Regions from separate parts of the Sphingomonas sp. DMC8 genome, predicted to be linked through region 4. Evidence: predicted binding sites of a transcription regulator. Region 4 holds the regulator's gene; each other region holds the start of a gene.
The links. The regulator LexA, encoded in region 4, represses DNA repair genes until DNA is damaged. The targets are predictions, from matches to a motif close to GTTCCNCNCTTGTTCT.
Positions count from the first base shown of each region.

Region 1: ACT53K_RS07465 (DNA recombination protein RmuC) is a predicted target of LexA. The motif match lies at 2,143-2,158, and genes of this name have one in related genera.
Region 2: ACT53K_RS07810 (ATP-dependent helicase) is a predicted target of LexA. The motif match lies at 1,827-1,842, and genes of this name have one in related genera.
Region 3: uvrA (excinuclease ABC subunit UvrA) is a predicted target of LexA. The motif match lies at 2,642-2,657, and genes of this name have one in related genera.

Region 1 is NZ_JBQUYV010000002.1:762,374-766,584, reverse strand. Features, by position in the region: gene fmt (methionyl-tRNA formyltransferase) at 1-617, opposite strand, end outside; gene recR (recombination mediator RecR) at 671-1,267, shown strand; gene def (peptide deformylase) at 1,299-1,826, shown strand; gene ACT53K_RS07465 (DNA recombination protein RmuC) at 2,170-3,576, shown strand; gene ACT53K_RS07460 (DUF6804 family protein) at 3,900-4,211, opposite strand, start outside.
Region 2 is NZ_JBQUYV010000003.1:34,730-38,940, reverse strand. Features, by position in the region: gene ACT53K_RS07810 (ATP-dependent helicase) at 1-1,823, opposite strand, end outside; gene ACT53K_RS07805 (hypothetical protein) at 1,944-2,138, shown strand; gene ACT53K_RS07800 (inorganic phosphate transporter) at 2,208-3,851, shown strand; gene ACT53K_RS07795 (hypothetical protein) at 3,887-4,072, opposite strand.
Region 3 is NZ_JBQUYV010000001.1:536,014-540,224, forward strand. Features, by position in the region: gene uvrA (excinuclease ABC subunit UvrA) at 1-2,633, opposite strand, end outside; gene ACT53K_RS02610 (type ISP restriction/modification enzyme) at 2,851-4,211, shown strand, end outside.
Region 4 is NZ_JBQUYV010000002.1:511,956-516,166, reverse strand. Features, by position in the region: gene ACT53K_RS06420 (PilZ domain-containing protein) at 1-600, shown strand, start outside; gene ACT53K_RS06415 (molybdopterin molybdotransferase MoeA) at 641-1,825, shown strand; gene lexA (transcriptional repressor LexA) at 1,883-2,557, shown strand; gene bla (subclass B3 metallo-beta-lactamase) at 2,587-3,447, opposite strand; gene ACT53K_RS06400 (ComEC/Rec2 family competence protein) at 3,444-4,211, opposite strand, start outside.

The DNA of each region.
Region 1 (4,211 bases), 250 kb from region 4:
TCCGCCTTGTCGATCTTCGCGGCATAGGTGATGCCCTCGTCCGGCTGCGGTACCGCCGGATGCGCATCGAAATCGGCGAGCACCTGCACCATCAGCCGCGCGCCCAGCTCGCTGAGTTCGGCCCGCAATTCGCCGGCGGTCTTGCGATCGATCGGCGTGCGCCCCTCCAGTCGCACCGGGCCGGTATCCAGCCCGGCCTCCATCTCCATGATCCCCACGCCCGTTTCCGCGTCGCCGGCCAGGATCGCCCGCTCGATCGGCGCCGCGCCCCGCCAGCGCGGCAGCAGCGAACCATGGACGTTCAGGCAGCCGAGACGTGGCGCATCCAGCACCGCGCGCGGCAGGATCAGGCCATAGGCGGCGACCACCGCGACATCGGCCTCCAGCGCCGCGAAATCGGCCTGCTCCTCAGCGCCCTTCAGGCTGAGCGGCGTGCGCACTGCGATCCCCAGTGTCTCGGCACGAGCATGGACCGGCGAGGGCGTCAGCGCCTTGCCGCGCCGCCCGCCGGGGCGCGGCGGCTGGCTATAGGCGGCGACGATCTCGTGCCCGGCGGCGACCAGCGCGTCGAGCACCGGCACGGCGAAATCGGGTGTTCCCATGAAGACGATGCGCATATGTCCCCTCAACCGCTTGGCAGGGCCGGGCGCAAGCCCCTATGTCTGCATTCATGGCGTCTCCCGAAATCGAAGCGCTCACCCAGGCCTTGTCGCGGCTGCCCGGATTCGGCCCGCGATCGGCCCGCCGCGCCGTGCTGCACCTGCTGAAAAAGCGGGAGACGGCGCTCGACCCGCTGCTCTCCGCCCTGTCGGCGGTCAGTCAGCGGCTGACGACGTGCCGCACCTGCGGCAATGTCGATACCAGCGATCCTTGCGCGATCTGCGCTGATCCGCGCCGCGACGATCGTTCGCTGTGCGTGGTGGAGGAAGTGGCGGACCTCTGGGCGCTCGACCGTGCGCGGCTATTCCCCGGCCGCTTCCATGTGCTGGGCGGGCGGCTCTCGGCGCTGGACGGCGTGCGGCCGGAGGATCTGCGGATCGACGCACTCGTCCGCCGGGTGGGGCAGGGCGGCATCGACGAAGTTGTGCTGGCGATGAACGCCACGCTGGAGGGCCAGACCACCGCCCACTATGTTTCCGAACGGCTGGAGGCGTTCCCGGTGCGGGTGACGCAGCTTGCCCACGGCCTGCCGGTGGGGGGCGAGCTCGACTATCTCGACGAGGGCACGCTGGCCCAGGCGCTCCGCGCGCGGCGGCCGGTTGCTTGACGCTGCGGGAGCGCGCTCCTAAATTTGGGGGATGGCCATCCTCCCCATCGTCGAAGTACCCGATCCGCGTCTGCGCCTTGTCTCCGAACCTGTGGAGACGGTGGACGATGATTTGTGTGCGCTGATCGGCGACATGTTCGACACGATGTACGACGCGCCCGGCATCGGCCTGGCCGCCATCCAGGTCGGCGTGGCGAAGCGCCTGATCGTGATGGATCTGCAGGAGGAAGAGGACGAGGAGGGCAAGCCGGTCCGGCACCCGCGCGTCTTCATCAATCCCGAAATTCTGGAGCCGTCGGAGGACCAGTCGGTCTATACCGAAGGCTGCCTGTCGGTGCCGGACCAATATGCCGATGTCGAACGCCCCGCGCGCTGCCGCGTAAAGTGGCTCGACGAGAATGGCGCGGCGCATGACGAAGTCTTCGAAGGCCTGCTCGCGACCTGCATCCAGCACGAGATGGATCATCTGCAAGGCATCGTGTTCCTCGATCACCTGTCGCGGCTGAAGCGCGACATGCTGATGAAGAAGCTCAACAAGGCCCGTCGCAGCGCCGCCTGAGGGCCGGGGCTTTTCGTTTCCCGCAGAGGCGCGGAGACGCGGAGAAGAATTTTTCTGCCGCGTAGCGGCTATTTTCCATTCGATTACCGCAGCGGTTGCGACCTGAAAAGCGGCTGACGCCGCAGCATGGCGTGAAACCTCCGCGTCTCCGCGCCTCCGCGTGAACATCCTTTTCTTATTCTACTCTGCGCTCTCTGCGCCTTTGCGCGCATAGTTCTTCTCAGCGTGAACCCATCCCCCGACCGGCTACCAGATCCACCCAAGCCAAGCCCAACCGAGCCCGCCCACCCTTGCGGGAAATCCCCCCGCGCGATAGGTTCGCCTTCTGTTCTGGAGGCGTGATTTGAACCCGTTGCTCATCGTTTTCGTGATCGTTGCCCTTGTCGCCGGCGTGGTACTCGGCTGGCTGCTCGGTGCCCGTGGCACGGCAGAGGCGCGGGCGGAGAGCGCGCGGCGGGAGGCGGATTTCAAGGCCGCCATCACCGATCTTGCCATGGCCGAGGAGCGCGCCCACCAGATCCCCGAACTGCGCGAGGAAGTGGCGCTGCTGCGCGACGAGCGTGACGCCGCCCGCATCGAGCTGGCCGAGCTCAAGGCCAAGGCCGGCGCGTTCGAGGAGCGGCTCGCCGAGTTCATCAACGCGCGGGAGGCGATGTCCGGCCAGTTCCGCGAAACCGCCGCCAAGATGCTCGACGAAACCCAGCGGGCCTTTCTCGAACGTGCCGAGGCGCGCTTCCACCAGGCTGGCGAGAAGAATGAGGAGCGGCTGCGCACGCTGCTCCAGCCGATCGACACCACCCTCAAGCGCTATGAGGAAGGTCTGCAGCGGGTCGAGAAGGATCGCAGCGACAGCTATGGCCAGCTCCGCGAGGCGATCAGCGCCGTCCATGCCAGCCTGGGCGAGACGCGCGCGGAAACCTCCAAGCTGGTCAATGCCCTGCGCGCCGCGCCCAAGACGCGCGGCCGCTGGGGCGAGCAGCAGTTCCGCAACCTGATCGAGATCGCCGGGCTGTCCGGCCATGTCGATTTCGCGTCCGAAGTCTCGGTCACCACTGAGGACGGCATGCTGCGGCCGGACTTCATCATCCGCTTGCCGGGCGACCAGCAATTGATCGTCGACGTGAAGTGCGTGCTCGACGGCTATTTGCAGGCGGCCGAGGCGATCAGCGCCGAGGAGCGCGCGGCGGCGCTCAAGGCGCACGCCAAGGCGATGAACACCCATGCCGAGGCGCTGTCGCGCAAGGCCTATTGGGCGCAGTTCGAAAAGGCGCCCGACTTCGTGATCATGTACATCCCCGGCGACAATTTCCTGTCGAGCGCGCTGGAAGTGGACATGGAGCTGTGGGAGCGCGCGGCGCGCAACCGGGTGATCATCGCCGGCCCCTCGGCCTTCCTGCCGCTTGCCCGCACAGTTGCGTCGATGTGGCGCCAGCAGAAGCTGACCGAGGACGCCCGCGAAGTCGGCAAGCTGGGCAAGGAACTGTACGAGCGGCTGGCGACGGCGGCGAGCCATCTAAAGCGCGTCGGCGGCGGGCTGAACAGCGCGGTGGAGAATTACAACAAGTTCGTCGCGAGCTTCGAAGGCCGGGTGATGGTATCCGCGCGGCGCTTCCAGGCGCTCAACGTGGATATCGGCAACAGCACGCTGGACGCGATCGACACGGTCGACGTGATCGCGCGGGCGCCGACGGCGGAACTGCCGGCGCCGGATGGGGGCGATGTGGCAGAGGAAGCGGCCGCGGCGGAGTGAGGGGGCTACTCGTAAGGTTGCTCCTTATCACCAGCTTCAAAAATCGGAGTTGTCGAATTGCTGGCGCTTCCTCGCGAAGCTTTGTATCGGTCTGAAATTTCTCGCAGTGTTTGTTTTTTTCGTACTTGTCGGACGACCTCAGCAATCGTGGGTAGATGGTTATTGGTTCCATATCTTTCAGGTTTATGGTGAGATTTCCAATATTGGTACCCTTCCTCATCGCTTTGTTCGAGAGGGTTGATTGGAGGCGACTTATTGTTATCAATTGAGTTTATCGCAGCTAGCTGATAAAATGATCTATTATGTATCAAGGAATTAAGCGATTATATTTGATTGCCTGTAGAGTTTTCGTATATAATTGCGAGCTCTATGTCGGCTGCGCTCGCTATTTTGTTTTGTTCTGCAAGAATTTTTGCCCGAGCAATGCCGTGTAATTTTTGCTGAATAGCTTTTTGTTCTTCTTCTCTTTCGCGCAAGAGGTGCTCCTGGTACTTTCCTTCTGTTTCTCGCTTTCTGTATTCGGCTTCTGCCGTTTCCGTAGATCTTATCGCGGCTTCTCGTTGTATCACCGCGTAGCCGATAAGCGCGCATGTAGCAGAGAGAGCGAGCAGCCCGCCGGCCGCAAGATTGCGGCG
Region 2 (4,211 bases), on a different contig from region 4:
CGCGCGCGGGTAATCGCGACATAGGCCAGGCGCCGCTCTTCCTCCAGGCTGGCGAGCCCGCCTTCGTCGAGTGCGCGCTGCGAGGGGAAAATGCCTTCTTCCCAGCCGGCGAGAAACACCGTGTCGAACTCCAGCCCCTTGGCGGCGTGGATGGTCATGATGGTGACCTTGGGTTCCTCCGCACTCGCCTCATTGTCCATGACCAGGCTGACATGTTCGAGGAAGGCCGACAGGCTTTCATATTCCTCCATCGCCCGGACGAGTTCGTTCAGGTTTTCGAGCCGGCCGGCGGCCTCGGCGGTGCGGTCGGCCTGCCACATCGCGGTATAGCCGCTCTCGTCGAGGATGATGCGGGCGAGATCGGGGTGCTGCAGGTCGTTCCCCATGCTCCGCCAGCGCGCCATGTCGCCGACCAGATTGCCGAGCGCGCGGCGTGCCTGCGGGGTCAGTTCGTCGGTATCGAGAATGCGCGCGGCGGCGGTGGTGAGCGGAATATCCTGTGCGCGGGCGAACTGATGGACCTTGGCCAGCGCCTTGTCGCCGAGGCCGCGCTTGGGGACATTGACGATACGCTCGAACGCCAGATCGTCGGCCGGCTGCGCGACGACGCGCAGATAGGCGAGCGCATCGCGGATTTCCTGCCGCTCATAGAAGCGGAAGCCGCCGATGATGCGGTAGGGCAGGCCGATCGCGATGAAGCGGTCTTCGAACTCGCGGGTCTGGTGCTGGGCGCGGACGAGGATCGCGGTGGCATCGAGGCTAAGGCCGCCGCGTTGCAGCGCCTCGATCTCGTCGCCCACGCGGCGGGCCTCCTCGGGTCCGTCCCAGACGCCGAGCACCTTCACCTTTTCGCCGACATCCTTTTCGGTCCACAGCGTTTTGCCGAGCCGTCCGCCATTGTTGGCGATCACGCCGGAGGCCGCGCCCAGAATGTGCGGGGTGGAGCGATAATTCTGTTCCAGCCGGATCACCCGCGCGCCGGGGAAGTCCTTCTCGAACTTCAGGATATTTTCCACCTGCGCGCCGCGCCAGCTATAGATCGACTGGTCGTCGTCGCCCACGCAGCAGATGTTCTTGCGCTCCTGGGCGAGCAGCCGCAGCCACAGATACTGGACGGCGTTGGTATCCTGATACTCGTCGACCATGATGTACCGGAAACGCTGCTGATACTGCGCCAGCACCTCGCGATCGGTCTTGAGGATGGTCAGCATGTGGAGCAGCAGGTCGCCAAAGTCACAGGCGTTCAGCAGCCGCAACCGTTCCTGATATTGCGCGTAGAGCGATTGGCCGCGTCCGTTTGCATACGCCTCGGATTCGCCGGCATCGAGATCGGCGGGGGTGAGTCCGCGATTCTTCCAGCCGTCGATCAGCCCGGCGAGCTGGCGCGCAGGCCAGCGTTTCTCGTCCAGCTCGTTGGCGACGATCAGTTGCTTCAGCAGCCGCAACTGGTCGTCAGTGTCGAGGATGGTGAAGTTGCTCTGCAGCCCGACCAGTTCGGCATGGCGACGCAGCATCTTCGCGCCGATCGCGTGAAAAGTGCCCAGCCACGGCATGCCCTCCACCGCCTCGCCGACCAGGCGGCCGACGCGCTCCTTCATTTCCCGCGCAGCCCGGTTGGTGAAGGTTACGGCCAGGATTTCAGAGGGATAGGCGCGCCGCGTCCACAGCAGATGCGCCAGCCGCGCAGTCAGCGCTGCCGTCTTGCCCGTTCCCGCGCCGGCCAACACCAGCACCGGCCCGTCGGTGGTGAGCACGGCTTCGCGCTGGGGGTCGTTCAGGCCCGAAAGATAGGGGGCGTCCGGCAAGGGCGTGGGATGCGACATTCGCGAACAACTAGGGAACGAAGCGGCGCCCCGCAAGCGCCAGCGCGCTGCGACGAGCGGCCCAAGTCCTCGATTGCGCGACCCGCCCTCGATCGGTATGAGGCGCCGCAGGAAATCCCGATGGCAACTCCGAAACTATCTCGCCGGCTCAAGGTGCGGCTCGCGGCGGTGCTTACGCTCGCCATCGTCGCAGCCTTTGTTGCGTGGCGGGAGGGGGACCATGCGCGGGCGCCGGCCTGTCAGGCAGGCCGGCATGAGGAGAAGGATGCCAGCGGAAAGGTCGTGCAAATTACGCACACCGAATGCCTTCGCTGACATCTATGTATCCCGCGTCACCAAACCGTCATCATCCTGTCACAAGCTACAGCCAGAGGCGCTAACATCATGGCGACGCTCGCAATGGAACAAGGTTCGCAGGCGGAATCGCCGCGAAGTCCCCGATTCTCTGAGAAAACGCATCCCGTTGCACGGTTGCTGTTTGGCCTCCTTCTGGTCGGCGGTCTGGCCTTTGCCGGCTGGAGCATTTTCGTCGACACGCGCGAGGCGGGCGAACAGCTTGCGCTGGGCGTTTTCGCGTTTCTGGGGCTCGCGCTGATCATCGCGCTTGGCTTCGAGTTCGTAAACGGCTTCCACGACACGGCCAACGCCGTTGCGACGGTGATCTACACCAATTCGATGCCGGCCCAGCTGGCGGTGGTGTGGTCCGGTTTCTTCAATTTCCTGGGCGTGATGGTGTCGAGCGGCGCCGTTGCCTATTCGATCATCACCCTGCTGCCGGTCGATCTGATTCTGAACGTCGGCTCCTCCGCCGGCTTTGCGATGATCTTCTCGCTGCTGCTGGCGGCGGTGCTATGGAACCTGGCAACCTGGTATGTCGGGCTCCCCAATTCTTCCAGCCACGCGCTGATCGGTTCGGTACTCGGCGTCGGTTTTGCCAACCAGATCATCCTCAGTGGATCGCGCGGCGGCACCGCCGGCGTCGACTGGAGCCAGGCGATGAAGGTCTTCTCGGCGCTGTTCTGGAGCCCGCTGATGGGCTTTGCGGGCGCGCTGCTGCTGATCCTGTTGATGCGCGTGCTGTTCATGAAGCGGCCGCAGCTCTTTCAGGCGCCCGCCGGCAATGCGCCGCCGCCGCGCGGCATTCGCGCGCTGCTGATCGGCACCTGCACCGCCGTTTCGTTCTTCCACGGCTCGAATGACGGTCAGAAGGGCATGGGGCTCATCATGCTGATCCTGATCGGCTGCGCCCCTACCGCCTATGCGCTCAACCGCACGCTGCCCGCCAGTGCGACCGCCGCATTCGTGCAGACTTCGGAGGCAGCAACTGCCGTGTTCGACGCGCGCAGCGGTGGGCTCACCATGACTCCGGTCGATGCACGCGCGACGCTGACGGACGCGCTGCAGCACCGCAAGGCCGAAGGCCCCAAGGTCTATGCCGCGCTGGAAACGCTGTCGAAGAACCTTGTTGAGCGCGTCTCCGGTTACGGGTCGCTGAGCAAGGTGCCGGCGCGCGCGACCTCGAACGTCCGCAACGACATGTATCTGGTGCTCGACACCACCAAGCTCGCGACCAAGAAGCCCGACGGTTTCAAGCCCGAGGAGCTGAAGGTCGTGAAAGCATATCAGGACGGGCTGGAAACCGGCACGCGCTTCATTCCGCTGTGGGTGAAGATCGTCGTCGCGATCGCGCTAGGCCTCGGGACGATGATTGGCTGGAAGCGCATCGTCGTCACCGTCGGCGAGAAGATCGGCAAGCAGCACATGACCTATGGCATGGGCGCCGCCGCCGAAATCGTCGCCGCTGCGACGATCATGGGCGCGGACCATCTTGGCGTGCCGGTATCGACGACGCACATCCTGTCTTCGGGTGTGGCGGGTGCTTCGGTGGGCAGCGGTGCGGGACTGCAGGCGCGGACGATCCGCAATATGGCGCTGGCATGGCTGATGACGTTGCCGGCGGCGATGCTGCTGTCGGGCAGTCTTTACTGGCTGATGCTCACCGCGGTCCGCACCTTCGGGCTGCACTGAGCGACGCGGCGGGGCCGCCGGCCCCGCCTTCCAGCCTACAGGCTGACACTTTCGCGTTGCAGGTCGTGCACGGCAAGGTGGAGGCTTTGCCCCACGCCCTGCGTATCGGCGCGCAGATTGGCTTTCAAATGGTCCATCGGGTTGTAGCAAGCAACCAGCAGGCCCGCCGAAGCGGCGAACAGGGTTGCGTAGACCAGACGCTTCACAGGCGATTCGCGCATTATCCGTCTCCCTAAATCCGGTGCAGCGAGTGCAGGTGTTCGCTACCGAAACAAAGGTGACCGCTCGCTGAACGAGATGGCGTGACGTTCCGGCGAACCCCGCAAAAGCGCGTGCTTGACCCGCGCGCGCGCTGCGCCG
Region 3 (4,211 bases), on a different contig from region 4:
CCGAGGCCGACTTCGGCCAGCATCGCCATCTTGTCGCGGATCGGCGGCACGGCCTTGAAGAACTCGACCGCGTCCTCGACCGTCATGTCGAGCACGTCGGCGATCGACTTGCCCTTGAACTTCACCTCCAGCGTCTCGCGATTGTAGCGCGCGCCGTGGCACACGTCGCAGGTGACATAGACGTCGGGGAGGAAGTGCATCTCGATCTTGAGCACGCCGTCGCCCTGGCACGCCTCGCACCGGCCGCCCTTGACGTTGAAGCTGAACCGGCCGGGCTTGTAGCCGCGCGCCTGCGCCTCGGGGAGGCCGGCGAACCAGTCGCGGATGTTGGTGAAGGCGCCGGTATAGGTCGCGGGGTTGCTGCGCGGGGTGCGGCCGATCGGCGACTGGTCGATGTCGATCACCTTGTCGCAATGTTCGAGCCCGGTGATCCGGTCGTGCTTGCCGGCGAGCAGGCGGGCGCCGTTCAACTGGCGCGCGGCGGCGGCGTAGAGCGTGTCGAGCGTGAAGCTGGACTTGCCCGAGCCCGAGACGCCGGTGATGCAGGTGAAGGTGCCCAGCGGCAGGCTGGCCGTCACGCCCTTCAGGTTGTTGGCGGTGGCGTTGTGGACGGTGATTTTCTTGCCATTGCCCTTGCGGCGCCTGGCCGGCACGGCGACTTCGCGGGTGCCGTTCAGGTAATCGGCGGTGATGCTGCCTTCGGTGGCGAGCACTTCGGCGAGCGTGCCCTGTGCCACCACCTGGCCGCCATGGACGCCGGCGCCCGGCCCCATGTCGATCACATAATCGGCGGTGCGGATCGCATCCTCGTCATGCTCGACGACGAGCACGGTGTTGCCGAGGTCGCGCAGCCGCTTGAGCGTGGCGAGCAGCATGTCGTTGTCGCGCTGGTGCAGGCCGATGCTCGGCTCGTCGAGGACGTAGAGCACGCCCGAAAGCCCGCTGCCGATCTGGCTGGCGAGGCGGATGCGCTGGCTCTCGCCGCCCGAGAGCGTGCCCGAGGTGCGATCGAGGTTGAGATAATCGAGCCCGACATTGTTGAGGAAGCCGAGCCGCTCGTCGATTTCCTTGAGGATCGCGCGGGCGATCTCGCGCTGTTGCGGGGTTAGCGCCTCGGGCAGCGTCTGGAAGAAGGCGAGCGCGTCGACCACCGAGAGGCGGGTGGCATGGGCGATGTCCGCCCCGGCGATCTTCACCGCCAGCGCCTCGGGCTTCAGGCGGGCGCCGCCGCACACCTCGCACGGGTGGCTGGCCTGATATTTGGCCAGCTCCTCGCGCATCCAGGCACTTTCGGTCTGGATCATGCGGCGGTTGAGGTTGCCGATCACGCCCTCGAACGGCTTCTTCACGTCATAGCTCTTGCGGCCGTCGATGAAGGTGAGGGTGACGGGCTTGCCGCCGGTGCCGTGGAGGATGATGAGCTTCACTTCGCCGGGCAAGTCCTTCCACGGCGTGTCGAGGCTGAAGCCGAATTCGCGGGCGAGGCTGCCCAGCACCTGCATGTAATAAGGCGAGGGCGGGTTGGACTTGGCCCAGGGGACGATCGCGCCCTTCTTGATCGACAGGTCGTGGTTGGGGACGACGAGGTCTTCGTCGAACTCGAGCTTTTCGCCGAGGCCGTCGCACGCCGGGCAGGCGCCCTGCGGCGCGTTGAAGCTGAACAGGCGCGGCTCGATCTCCGGGATGGTGAAGCCGGAGACCGGGCAGGCGAATTTTTCCGAGAAGACGATGCGGTTGTCCGGGATGCCGGCGCCCTTGAGGTTCCCCTCCCGCTTGCGGGAGGGGCTAGGGGAGGGGATGTCCTGTCCGTCAATGGCGAAGGTCTGGGGGGCTTCGTGGACACTGCCCCTCTCCCCGACCCTCTCCCCGCCAGCGGGGAGAGGGAGATTGGCGCTTGCTTCCGCCACCGTCGCATCCACCAGGTCGACATAGGCCAGCCCGTCGGCCAGCTTCAGCGCGGTCTCGAAGCTTTCCGCCAGCCGGGTGGCGATGTCGTCGCGGACGACCAGCCGGTCGACCACCACTTCGATGTCGTGCTTGAACTTCTTGTCGAGCGCCGGGGCTTCCTCGATCAGATACGTCTCGCCGTCGATCCGCACGCGGCTGAACCCGGCCTTCTGCCACTCGGCGAGCTCCTTGCGATACTCGCCCTTGCGCCCGCGCACCACGGGGGCGAGCAGCAGCAGCCGCGTCCCCTCGGGCAGCGCCAGCACGCGGTCGACCATCTGGCTCACCGTCTGCGCGGCGATCGGCAGCCCGGTGGCGGGGGAATAGGGCACGCCCACCCGCGCCCAGAGCAGGCGCATGTAATCGTAAATCTCGGTAACCGTCGCCACCGTCGAGCGCGGGTTGCGGCTGGTGGTCTTCTGCTCGATCGAGATGGCGGGGCTCAGTCCCTCGATATGCTCGACATTGGGCTTCTGCATCAGCTCGAGGAACTGGCGCGCATAGGCCGAGAGCGATTCGACATAGCGCCGCTGCCCCTCGGCATAGATGGTGTCGAAGGCGAGGCTCGACTTGCCCGAGCCCGACAGCCCGGTGATCACCGTCAGCGTGTCGCGGGGAATGTCGATGTCGACGCCCTTGAGGTTGTGCTCGCGCGCGCCGCGGACGGAGATGGTGGTGAGTGCCATAGGGGAGGGTTCTAGCTTTGTTCTGAAAGGTTTTCCAGAGCGGAGATAGGGACGCCGGGCGGCATCTGCCACCTGACCCTTGCGCCATGCTGGGAGGCGACGCGGCATTACATCCAATCCGGCAGTAATGCCGCACCGCGCGGGGACTTGATGCCCGGCCCGCTTCCCGGCCAAAGAGGGGCGGGGGGATCGTTGAGTGCCCCGGGGGGAAGCATTTGTGGATATTGCAGGATATCTGAATCAAGTTCGCGCGGCATTTGAAAGCGGGCACGCGACCGAGCACAGTTATCGCCCCGCATTGCACGCGCTGTTCCAGTCGATCGACCCCGCGCTTACCGTCATCAACGAACCCAAGCGCGGCGACGCGGGCATGGTGGACTTCATGTTCGAGCGGAAAGGCGTTCCGTTCGGCTGGGCCGAGGCCAAGGACATCGACAAGGATGTCATCAAGCTGAAGGGCTATTCGATCGAGCAGCGCAAACGCTACGAAAAAGCCTATCCCAACCTGATCTACACCAACGGCGTCGATTTCGAGTTCATCCGCGAAGGCACCAGCGTGCACTTCGTGTCGATCGCTGATTTCGTAATGGGCCTCCAGCCCAATCCGGACAAGTTCGAGGAACTGGAACGGCAGCTTCGGCTGTTCGCGGAAGTAAAGCCGATCAGCATCCGTTCCGCTGCCAAGCTGGCAGAGATGATGGCGGCCAAGGCGGCGATCATCAAGGACGAGATCGCGATCGCGCTGGCCGACCAGGCGGAGGCGCGCAAGGGCCTGGAAGGCCAGTATAAGAGCTTCAAGGCCAACCTGCTGCCCAATCTGACGCCGGACGAGTTCGCGGACATTTATGCCGAGACGATCACCTATGGCATGTTCGCCGCGCGCTTCCATGACGACGATCTGAACACCTTCAGTCGACAGGAGGCGATGGACGATCTGCCCGCGTCCAACCCGTTCCTGAAGGGGCTGTTCGAATATATCGCGGGGCCGGCGCTCCCGAAGCGCCTGATCTATATCGTCGACGATCTGGTGGCGCTGATGCGCGCCAGCGATCCGCATTCGCTGTTCGAGAAATACGGCCAGTTCACCGCGCGCAACGACCCGTTCGTGCACTTCTACGAAGACTTCCTTGCCGCCTATAACCCCAAGAAGCGCAAGAGCCGGGGCGTATGGTACACGCCCGAGCCGGTGGTGGACTTCATCATGCGCGCCGTGGACGATGTGCTCAAAACCGAGTTCGGGCTGGCGGATGGTCTGGCGGATACGAGCAAGGTGACGGTCGATTGGGACACCGGCACCAACGATCCCAAGACCGGCAAGCCCGCGACGATCAAGAGGGATGTCCACAAGGTTCAAATCCTCGACCCGGCGACCGGCACCGGCACCTTCCTGGCCAAGGCGGTGCAACTGATCTCCGATCGAGTGAAGGCGCGCGCGCCGGGCAAATGGTCCGGCTATGTCGAGCAGGACCTGTTGCCGCGCCTGCATGGCTTCGAGCTGCTGATGGCGAGCTATGCCATGTGCCACATGAAGCTGGACATGCAGTTGGCGCAGACCGGGTACAAGCCGAGCGCCAATCC
Region 4 (4,211 bases):
GAACGCCGGCTGCTGCCGCGTATCGAGCTGCGCCAGACCGTAGGCATCGTCAGCGGCGACCGCGCGGTGCTGGTTTCCACGCGCAACATCTCGCAGGGCGGCGTCGGCGTGGAGGGCAGGTTCTCGCTGGCCGAGGACGACGCGGTCCAGCTCATCTTCGACGGACTGCGGCCCATGGCCGGGCATGTCCGCTGGGTGCGCGACGCGAGCGCGGGCATCGCCTTTGCCGAGGAACTGGGCTGGCAGACCTTGCTTCCGTGGTTGCGGGAGCTGCAATCGCTGGCGGGTGCGAGCGCGCACGCCGACGGCGAACTGCTGATCCCCGACAAGGGGGCGATCCGCCTGGACGCCGCGGCGCGCGTGCGCGAAGGCGTCCGCTGGTGGAATGTCCGGGTGCGGGCACTGACCCAATATCTGGTCGAATTCGAGGCGCGACATGCCTTTGCCTCGGGCGCGCAGCTATGGATTGCCCTGCCAGGCATCGGCGGCGGCCCCGCCCGCGTCGTCGAAACCGGCCAGAACCGCGCGCTGTGCGAATTCCGCCTGCCGCTGCGGCCCGACGATTTGCGCAGCGTGTCCGGCGGCAACCGGGCAGGCTGAAACGCTTGCACGCCCCCGCGTGCCGGGCCAAGGCACTGGCATGACGCCGCTTCTTCCCATCGCCGAGGCTCAGGCGCGCCTGCTGGCGCTGGGCACGCCCGCCGCCGTGGAGCAGGTGCCGATCGCGGAAGCGGCCGGGCGGTGGCTCGCCGGGGATGTGGTCGCGCTGCGGACCCAGCCCTCGGCCGATCTCTCGGCGATGGACGGCTATGCCCTGCGGTTTGCCGATCTGCCGGGGCCGCTTCGGGTTATCGGCGAAAGCGCTGCGGGACGCGGCTTTGCCGGCAGCATCGGGCCGGGGGAAGCCGTGCGGATATTCACCGGTGCGCCGCTTCCTGCCGGGGCCGACACCGTGCTGGTGCAGGAAGAGGCTGCGCGCGAGGGCGACCGTCTGCTGCTGGCCGGCGAAGGCCCCGCCGCGCGCGGCCGGAACGTGCGCAGGCGTGGGCTGGATTTCTCGGAAGGCGAACGGCTGATCGCCGCGGGGGAGCGCGTGACGGCGGCACGGCTAGCGCTCGCTGCGGCGGCAGGCCACGCGACCTTGCCGGTACGCGCGCCCGTGCGGGTAGCGATCGCCTCGACCGGCGACGAGCTGGTAGCGCCGGGCGAACCGGTCGGCCCGGCGCAAATGCCCGAATCGAACCGGGCGATGCTCGCCGCCTTGCTGGCCGACCTGCCAGTGACGATCATCGACCTGGGTATTCTTCCCGATGACGTCGCGCAGCTCACGCGCAGCTTCGCCAGCGTCGATGCCGATATTCTCGTCACCACCGGCGGCGCCTCGGTCGGCGACCATGATCTCGTCCGGCCCGCGCTGGAAGCGGCCGGCGCCGTCATCGATTTCTGGCGAATCGCGCTGCGCCCGGGCAAGCCGATGATGGCGGGCCGTCGCGGCACGACTGCCGTGGTGGGGCTGCCGGGCAATCCGGTATCGGTGTTCGTCACCGCGCTGCTATTCGTGCGGCCGCTCATCGCGCATATTGCCGGCGCGGCGGATCCTTTTCCGCATACGCGCCCCGCCCTGCTAGGCGAAGACCTGCCCGCCAATGGCGACCGCACCGATTATCTACGTGCCGTACTGGTCGACGGGCGGGTATTTGCCTCCACGATCCAGGACAGCTCGATGCTGCGGACACTGGCCCGCAGCAATTGCCTGATCGTCCGCGAACCCGGTGCGGGCCCCGCAAAAACAGGCGACTCCCTGGAAATCCTCGACATCGCTTGACACGCGCCCGGAACATTGCATAAACGTTCCCAGTCTGTTCTAGACCCGGAGGATTGGATGCTCACGCGCAAGCAGCACGAGCTGATCTGCTTCATCGCCGATCGCCTGAACGAAACGGGCGTATCGCCCTCGTTCGAGGAGATGAAGGAGGCGCTGGACCTTAAGTCCAAGTCAGGTGTGCACCGCCTGATCAGCGCACTGGAGGAACGCGAGTTCATCCGTCGCCTGCCGAACCGCGCGCGCGCCCTCGAAGTGCTGCGCATGCCGGAGCGGGGTGAGCGCAAGCCCGCGCCCAAGCCGAAGGTCAGCGCGCCCGCCGCACCGGCGGCCACCGTGCCTGCGCCGGCGAACGACGTGGTGGAAATTCCGCTGCACGGCCGTATCGCCGCCGGTACCCCGATCGAGGCGCTCGAAGGCTCGACCATGCTGCCGGTTCCCGCCGCGCTGCTCGGTTCGGGTGAACATTATGCGCTGGAAGTCGCGGGCGACTCGATGGTCGAAGCCGGTATCCTCGATGGCGACTATGCGCTGATCCGCCGGACCGAAACCGCCCGCGAGGGCGAGATCGTTGTCGCATTGATCGACGATGCGGAGGCGACGCTCAAATATTTCCGCAAGGAAGGATCGATGGTCCGCCTCGATCCCGCCAACCGCGACTATTCCCCGCAGCGCTACCGCCCCGACCAGATTCGCGTGCAGGGGCGCCTGGCTGGATTGTTGCGGCGATACTGACGAGCGGGCGGGACGCTGGGCAGCGATCGTCACTTTTTCGGGGTCGATCGCTGCAGTTCCGCCTCAAAGTCCGTCTGGGCAGCCTCGACGCGGCGGTGTAATTCGCCGGGATCGACAAAAGCCTCCGGATTTCCGGCGAGCAGTTTTGCGCGTTTTGCGTCGAAATCGAACTGCGACGGGTGATAGCTCAGAAAAACGTCCGCTTGCATCGCGCCGAGCTTGGCAAAGGTGGCGCGGAAATCGGCCGGTGCAGCGTCATAGCCATGCCCGGGCGTCAGTGGCTGGTCGGCAACGGTGAGGCTGCAGGCGAACAATACCGTCAGACTGTCGCCGCCCGAGGGGACTTCCAGCGTGAAGCTGGTGCACCCTTTGGTGTGACCGGGCGTGAGGTGCGCTACCAGCGTGTTGGTGCCCAGGCGAATTTCCTGCCCGTCGGCAAGAACGCCGTCGACTTTCACGGGTGGCGCAGTGATGGAAATGTCGGGGCGATAGTCCGATCGACCAAGCTCCAGCGCCGGTACCTCGGCAGCGCTTGCCAGCAACCGCGCGCCAGTCCTGCGCTTCAGCTCGGCGAGGCCGCCCGCATGGTCCCAATGCGCGTGGTTGATCAGCAAAATCTTCACGTCGCTCAGTTTGAAGCCGAGCTTCTCGATGTTCGCAGCGATCAGCGGCGCGCTTTCGGGCATGCCGCCATCGATAAGGATATGCCCCTGCGGGCTCGTGATGAGATAGGCAGCGATGCCCGCGGTGCCCACATAATGGACATTGCCCAGAATACGGAAGGGCGCCACGGGCTGATTCCATTCGGCCCGTGTCTTCGCCCAGTCGGTCTGCGCCGCGGCCGCAGGTGCAACGGTCAGCGCGATTGCGAGCATCATCTTGCGGATCATCGTCTTTCCACTCCTTTCCCCGCGAATGGCGGCTGCACCGTCGGCGGGTCAAGCCAGGGTTGTCTTCCCTCCCCGCGAACGGTCCGAACGGTGCCGTCGGCAAGGCGGATCGCGACCCCGCCGCTTTGGGCCAGCGTGGTGCGGTCGAGCCGCAGCCAGCGCGGATGGCACGCGCGCGGCAGCCTGCGTTCGCTGATTACCAGATCGCTCGTTCCGCATAGCGCGACCATGTCGGCCCAGCGCAGCGGATAGGCGCTGCGCGTAGCGGCGATGCGCCAACGCCGACCGCCGCGCGTCAGATCTACGACGCAGGCATCCTGGCTGCACCGCGCCTCAGGACGGCCATCGAGCAGGTCGAGCCCGGCTTCTTCCACCCCTGCATTCTCCCCCAGCGCCGCGCGCGTGAAGTCGCCGGTGCGGTCCCGCAATAGCGCGAGCCGCCCGTCGGCCGTGCGCACGGCAACATGGCGGCCGTCGCCGGTTACCAGCAGATCAGGCGCCGGTGTCAGCAGCGCCCACAAGGCTCCCAGTAAAATTGCCGCGAAACCGGCGATCCGCACCCTTGTGCGCCACAAGCCCAGCCACAAGCCGCCGGCCACGATCAGGGCGAAGGCGCCTGTCGGCATCGCGGGCAATGCCGCCACTGCGCCGGGCGCGTCGCCAACGGCATGGGCGAGCCACAACAGCAAGTCGAGCGCCCGCGCGGTCAGCCACCACAAAGGGGCCCCCAGCCCCGCGAGGTCGAGCAGCAAAGCGCCTGCCTC